2 regions of the Streptomyces sp. NPDC046122 genome follow, and region 2 is predicted to be linked to the other one. Evidence: riboswitches for the same ligand, from Rfam matches in the RefSeq annotation. Region 2 holds a riboswitch; the other holds the start of a gene.
The links. A riboswitch is a leader RNA that binds a small molecule or an ion and turns the genes downstream of it on or off. The one in region 2 is predicted to bind glycine.

Region 1 (3,397 bases), on a different contig from region 2:
GCCGGCCACCGGCGAACATCTGCGGCGCGCGGGCATGACCACCGTGTCCCACCTGGCGGAGGCGGGCGAGGACGAGCTCGTACGGCTGCTGGGGAAGGCGCACGGGGTCTCGCTCCACCGGATGGCCGTCGGGCACGACGAGCGGCCCGTGGTGGCCGAGAGGGACGCGAAGTCGGTGTCGGTCGAGGACACCTTCGAGGTCGATCTGCACGACCGGGTCCGGGTCAGGAACGAGGTGGTGCGGCTGTCCGACCGGTGCGTCGAGCGACTGCGCGCGGCCGGGCGCTCGGGCAGGACCGTGGTCCTCAAGGTGCGCCGGTACGACTTCTCGACGCTGACGCGTTCCGAGACGCTGCGCGGGCCGACGGACGATCCGACGGTGGTGCGGGAGGCGGCGGGCAGACTCCTGGAGTCGGTGGACACCACTGGTGGGGTGCGGCTGCTGGGCGTGGGGGTCACCGGGCTCGCCGACTTCACCCAGGAGGACCTCTTCGCGCAGGCGGCGGGCGAGTCGGCGGAGGCGGCGGCCGAAGCGGGCGCGGCGAAGGCGCCCGCCGCGACGGCCCCCGGCGAAGAGCCGGCGGTTCCACCCGCGGAGGAGCCGCCCCGGCGGCGCTGGCTGGCGGGCCAGGACGTACGGCATACGGAGTACGGGGCGGGGTGGGTGCAGGGCAGCGGGGTGGGGCGGGTGACGGTGCGGTTCGAGGAGCCGACGTCGGCGCCGGGGCGGGTGCGGACCTTCGGGGTGGACGATCCGCACCTGGCCCCGTCGGACCCGCTGCCGCTCGTGCGGGCGGCGGGGGATCAGGAGGGGTCGTCGCCGGCCAGCCGCCCGAAGTCCCGGTCGGGGGCCGGGGAGGAGACGTCGAGCCCGTAGTGGTGGTAGAGCTGCAGCTCCTGAGCGGGGGAGAGGTGCCGGCCGACGCCGAAGTCGGGTGCTTCCTTGATCAGGGCGCGGTCGTACGGCACGCGGAGGGTGTCGTCGACGACCTTGCTGGGTTCCAGGGGGACGAAGGCGTCCCGGCTGAAGAGGCCGGTGCGTACGGCGGCCCATTCGGGTACGCCCGTGGCGTCGTCGAGGTACACCTCGTCCACCGTTCCGATCTTGTCGCCGTTGCGGTCGAACGCCTTGCGTCCGATCAGGCTGCGCGGATCGATGTCGGTCTGCACGGTCCCTCCAACTGCTGGCAGCTGCTCGTAGCCCCGTAATGCCTACGAAAGGGCACAACTGTGGACTCGGCCACTCGAGGGATCCTCGACGGGCCTCGCTGGTAGGCTGGCCAGTGGCTGCTGACCCCGTGCGGGAGAGTCTCCGGTGAACGTGCCGGAGGCGCCGAAGGAGCAAATCCTCCCCGGAATCTCTCAGGCCCCCGTACCGCACGGACGAGGTCACTCTGGAAAGCAGGGCGGGCGCCGTACGGGCATGTGCCGGGAACACGGCACAGCACCTGTCACGGATCCCTTCCTCACCGACGGTGAAAGCCGGAACGACCCTCGACGTCAGCGACGTCCGCACGGTCTTCCGGTGAAGCTCTCAGGTTGAGATGACAGAGGGGGAGGCCGTCCGGGTACCCGTGCCGTGGTGCCCCTCGCAGGTCGCGTCAGACCAGGAGGCCTTCCGCAGATGACCGCAAACCGCATTCCGCTCTCACAGCTCGAGCGTGGCATCCCCTTCGAGCAGCGCCACATCGGGCCCGATGCCGAGGCTCAGGCCAAGATGCTCGCCCAGGTCGGGTACGGCTCGCTCGACGAGCTGACCGCGGCCGCGGTGCCGGAGGTCATCAAGAGCGCCGAGGCGCTTGGGCTGCCCGACGCGCGCACCGAGGCCGAGGTACTGGCGGAGCTGCGCACGCTCGCAGACCGCAACCAGGTGCTCGCCCCGATGATCGGCCTCGGGTACTACGGCACCTTCACGCCGCCGGTGATCCTGCGCAACGTCATGGAGAACCCGGCCTGGTACACGGCGTACACGCCCTACCAGCCGGAGATCTCGCAGGGCCGTCTCGAAGCGCTGCTGAACTTCCAGACCATGGTCGCGGACCTGACCGGGCTGCCCACCTCGGGCGCGTCCCTGCTCGACGAGGGCACGGCCGCCGCCGAGGCGATGTCGCTCGCGCGCCGCGTCGGCAAGGTCAAGAACGGCGTCTTCCTGATCGACTCCGACACGCTGCCGCAGACGGTCGCCGTCATTCAGACGCGCGCCGAGCCGACCGGTGTCGAGGTCGTCGTCGCCGACCTGTCGGACGGCATCCCGGCCGAGGCCGCCGAGCGCGGCGTCTTCGGCGTGCTGCTCCAGTACCCGGGCGCCTCCGGCGCCGTACGCGACATCAAGCCCGTCATCGAGCAGGCGCACGAGCTGGGGGCGATCGTGACCGTCGCCGCCGACCTGCTGGCGCTGACCCTGCTGACCTCGCCCGGCGAGCTCGGCGCGGACATCGCGGTGGGCACCACGCAGCGCTTCGGCGTACCGATGGGCTTCGGCGGCCCCCACGCCGGGTTCATGGCCGTACGGGAGAAGTTCGCGCGCAGCCTGCCCGGGCGGCTCGTCGGCGTCTCCGTCGACGCCGACGGCAACAAGGCGTACCGGCTGGCGCTCCAGACGCGTGAGCAGCACATCCGCCGCGAGAAGGCCACCAGTAACATCTGCACCGCGCAGGTCCTGCTCGCGGTCATGGCCGGCATGTACGCCGTCTACCACGGCCCCGACGGCCTGCGCGGCATCGCGCGCCGCACCCACCGCTACGCGACGCTCCTCGCCGAGGGCCTGCGCGCCGGCGGCGTCGAGATCGTGCACGGCGCGTACTTCGACACGCTGACCGCGCGCGTCCCGGGCAGGGCGGCCGACGTCGTCGCCGCGGCCCGTGAGGGCGGGGTCAACCTGCACCTGGCCGACGCCGACCACGTCTCCATGGCTTGCGACGAGACGACGGGCCGCGCGCAGATCGCCGCGGTCTGGGCCGCCTTCGGCGTCGACGCCGACATCGAGGCGCTCGACGAGCGGGCGGCCGACACGCTGCCCGAGGGAATGCTGCGGAGCGACGCGGTGCTCACGCACCCCGTCTTCCACCAGCACCGCTCCGAGACCGCCATGCTGCGCTACCTGCGCAAGCTCGCCGACCGTGACTACGCGCTGGACCGGGGCATGATCCCGCTCGGTTCGTGCACGATGAAGCTGAACGCGACCACCGAGATGGAGCCGGTCACCTGGCCGGAGTTCGGCGCCGTCCACCCCTTCGCGCCCGTCGAGCAGGCCGAGGGCTACCTGACGCTGATCCACGAGCTGGAGGAGCGCCTCGCGGAGGTCACCGGCTACGACGCGGTGTCGATCCAGCCCAACGCCGGTTCGCAGGGCGAGCTCGCGGGCCTGCTGGCGGTACGGGCGTACCACCGCGCGAAC
Region 2 (3,397 bases):
CCCTGGGCCTCCATGACCGCGACCGGAGCGAAGTTCTCCGAGGCGATCATCTCGAGGGTGGACTGCTGGCGGAGCAGCTCGGCGTCGACGGCGGCGGCGACGTCCGGGTCGAGCTCATGCAGGGGAGTGTTGAGAAGCGTCATCACGGTCCCGATCGAGGTCTTAGTTGCCGGAGGAGAAGGCGTCGTACTCGTCGGCGGAGAGCAGGTCGCCCGGCTCGTCCGTGACGCGCACCTTGAAGAGCCAGCCGCCCTCGAAGGGGGCGGAATTCACCAGCGACGGGTCGTCGACGACGTCCTGGTTCGCCTCGACGACCTCGCCGGTCACCGGGGAGTACAGGTCGCTGACCGACTTGGTCGACTCCAGCTCGCCGCAGGACTCGCCCGCGCTCACGGTGTCGCCGACCTCAGGGAGCTGGGCGTACACGACGTCACCGAGCGCGTTGGCCGCGAACTCCGTGATGCCGACCGTCGCCACGCCGTCCTCGGCGGTCGACAGCCACTCGTGCTCCTTGCTGTAACGCAGCTGCTGGGGGTTGCTCATGACCTGAATTCTCCTGTACGCGGGGGAGTGGTGGTGAACGGGGAGGTTGTGCGGGGGGTCACTTCTGGCGCTTGTAGAAGGGCAGGGCGACGACCTCGTACGGCTCATGCGTACCGCGGATGTCGACGCCGACACCGGAGGTGCCCGGCGCCGCGTGCGCGGCGTCGACGTACGCCATGGCGATCGGCCTGCCCAGCGTCGGGGACGGGGCGCCGGAGGTGACCTCGCCGATCACCTTGCCGTCGGCGACCACGGGGAAACCGGCGCGCGGGACGCGGCGGCCCTCGGCGACCAGGCCGACCAGCTTGCGCGGCGGGGCGGTCTCGGCGCGCTCGGCGGCGGCCTCCAGCGCGGCGCGGCCGACGAAGTCGCCCTCCTTCTCGAACTTCACGACCCGGCCGAGGCCCGCGTCGAACGGAGTCAGGGCAGTGGTCAGCTCGTGCCCGTACAGCGGCATGCCCGCCTCCAGGCGCAGCGTGTCGCGGCAGGAGAGACCGGCCGGGACGAGGCCGGCGTCCTTGCCCGCCTCGGTCAGCGCCTGCCACAGCGTCTCGGCGTGCCGCGGCTCCACGAACAGCTCGAAGCCGTCCTCGCCGGTGTAGCCGGTACGGGCGATGAGCGCCGGGACGCCCGCGACGGTGCCGGGCAGGCCGGCGTAGTACTTCAGCCCGTCGAGGTCGGCGTCGGTGACCGACTTCAGGATGCCGGGGGACTCGGGGCCCTGGACGGCGATCAGGGCGTAGGCGTCGCGGTCGTCCCGTACGACGGCGTCGAAGCCGGCGGCGCGCTCGGTGATCGCGTCGAGGACGACCTGGGCGTTGCCGGCGTTGGCGACGACCATGTACTCGGTCTCACCCAGCCGGTAGACGATCAGGTCGTCGACGATCCCGCCGTCCTCCTGGCAGATCATCGTGTAGCGGGCGCGGCCGAGGCCGACGGTGCCGATGTTGCCGACGAGGGCGTAGTCGAGCGCGTTCACGGCCTGCGGGCCGGAGACGGTGATCTCGCCCATGTGGGAGAGGTCGAAGAGGCCGGCCCGGGTGCGGACGGCGTTGTGCTCGTCGCGCTCGCTGGCGTACCGCAGCGGCATGTCCCAGCCCGCGAAGTCGGTCATGGTCGCACCCAGCGAACGATGAGTGGCGTCGAGGGCGGTGTGACGGGGGACATTGCTCATGTGCGGGGCTCCCAGGGCATGACAGGCGAGGACGATCCTCCCCATCTGTCATCGGAACCTGAGAGGTTCACCGGGAGTCCCGGCTTGCACCTTGGGTGGAGCCGCGACGAGGCGGCTCGCTTTTCAGATCTGCCTCGCCCGCGCGGTACGGGGCCTGAGAGATTCAAGGGAGGAACTTGCTCCTTCGGCGTCCCGGGCACACAGTGCCCCGGACTCTCCCGCGCGGATTCAAGCGGCCGGTATGCAGTTGGCGGGCACATCATTGCACGCGGGCGGCGGCCCGACAGCACCTGGGCGGATCTCGAAATGGACTTGTGGCGCATTACCTTTTCTTTACACTTTGTGGGCAAGGGTGGGAGAGGGTGGGGGACACCCGACAGGGGGAAGACGATGACGTTGCAGCAGCCCGGTGTGTACGCGACGACCGCGGGGACCGCGCACCGCGCGATGCCCGCCCAGCAGGGTGTGCCGGTGCGGGCCGCCCGCCGGCCCGCGCCCTTCGTGCGCGACCTGCGCGCGCGGGGGGGATGCGGCCCGCGGGCACTGTCCTTCGCGGCCGGTGACACGGTGGTGGTGTCGGGCCTGCCGGGCAGCGGCAAGAGCACCCTGATCCGGCGTACGGCGAGTACGGCGGCGCACCGGATCGACTCGCAGGACGCGCGCGAGCGCTGGGAGGCGCTGATGCCCCGCCTGCTGCCGTACGCGCTCTACCGGCCGTTGGTGCGCGCGGCGCACTACGCCGGCCTGTGGCGCGCGCTGCGCTCGGGCGAGGGCGTCGTGGTGCACGACTGCGGTACGCAGACGTGGGTGCGGCGCTGGCTGGCCGGCGACGCCCGCCGCCGGGGCGTCGCGCTGCACCTGGTGCTGCTCGACGTGACGGCGGACGTGGCGCGGGCCGGCCAGCAGGAGCGCGGCCGCGGGGTCTCCGGTTACGCCTTCGCCCGGCACCGGCGTGCGGTGGGCCGGCTGGTGCGGGACGCGGAGGCCGGCCGGCTGCCGGCGGGCTGCGCGTCGGCGGTCCTGCTGGACCGGGACGCGGCGGGCGCGCTGAAGGTGATCGATTTCCTCGCTCCGGCCGCCGGGGGCCCTTCCGGCGGCTGAGGCCCGGCCGCGGGGGAGCCCGGGGGAGGGTGTGCGCGTCGCGTTAAAGTTCGTGCCGTGGATTTCCCTGACTTCCCGGTAGCGGCCCACCCGCACGGCGGCAGCGGCTGGCCCGGCAACGAGCTCGAAGAGGTGCTGGGCGCCTCGCTCGGCAACCCCGCCGCGGGCGGCCGCATAGTCGAGGTGCTCGGTCGCAGCCAGGTGTGGGTGCCGCTGCCCTCCGGCGGCGGCCCCGACTCCCCGCATCTCGACCTGCCGACCGTGCTGATCCACGGCGAGGCGTACGTCCCCGTGTACAGCTCGGAGGAGCAGCTCCGCCACTGCGCCGGGCCGCACATGTCCTTCACCGTGGCGCCGGCCCGGGAATTCGCCCGCGGCCTGCCCCCGCAGCTCGGCATCGCGGTGAACCCGGACGGCGCGGTCGGCGTCCCGCTGCCGCCGGCCGCCGTCGCCGAGCTCTGCCGGGCCGGCCGTACGCCGCTGGACGGGCCGGCCAGTGGCGGCCGGGTCCGGCTCTTCGAGCCGGACTGGCAGGAGGAGCCGGTCGACTTCCTCTCCGCCGCCGCCGGGGAGTTCGAG

Region 1: another riboswitch for glycine. It lies ahead of gcvP (aminomethyl-transferring glycine dehydrogenase); the one in region 2 lies ahead of gcvT (glycine cleavage system aminomethyltransferase GcvT).

The regions. Positions count from the first base shown of each region.
Region 1 is NZ_JBWKLQ010000003.1:9,704-13,100, forward strand. Features, by position in the region: gene AC07FK_RS09285 (DNA polymerase IV) at 1-877, shown strand, start outside; gene AC07FK_RS09290 (PRC-barrel domain-containing protein) at 805-1,170, opposite strand; glycine riboswitch at 1,292-1,388, shown strand; gene gcvP (aminomethyl-transferring glycine dehydrogenase) at 1,625-3,397, shown strand, end outside.
Region 2 is NZ_JBWKLQ010000001.1:270,725-274,121, reverse strand. Features, by position in the region: gene glyA (serine hydroxymethyltransferase) at 1-143, opposite strand, end outside; gene gcvH (glycine cleavage system protein GcvH) at 163-543, opposite strand; gene gcvT (glycine cleavage system aminomethyltransferase GcvT) at 602-1,717, opposite strand; glycine riboswitch at 1,753-1,850, opposite strand; glycine riboswitch at 1,851-1,948, opposite strand; gene AC07FK_RS01175 (AAA family ATPase) at 2,108-2,818, shown strand; gene AC07FK_RS01170 (enhanced serine sensitivity protein SseB) at 2,876-3,397, shown strand, end outside.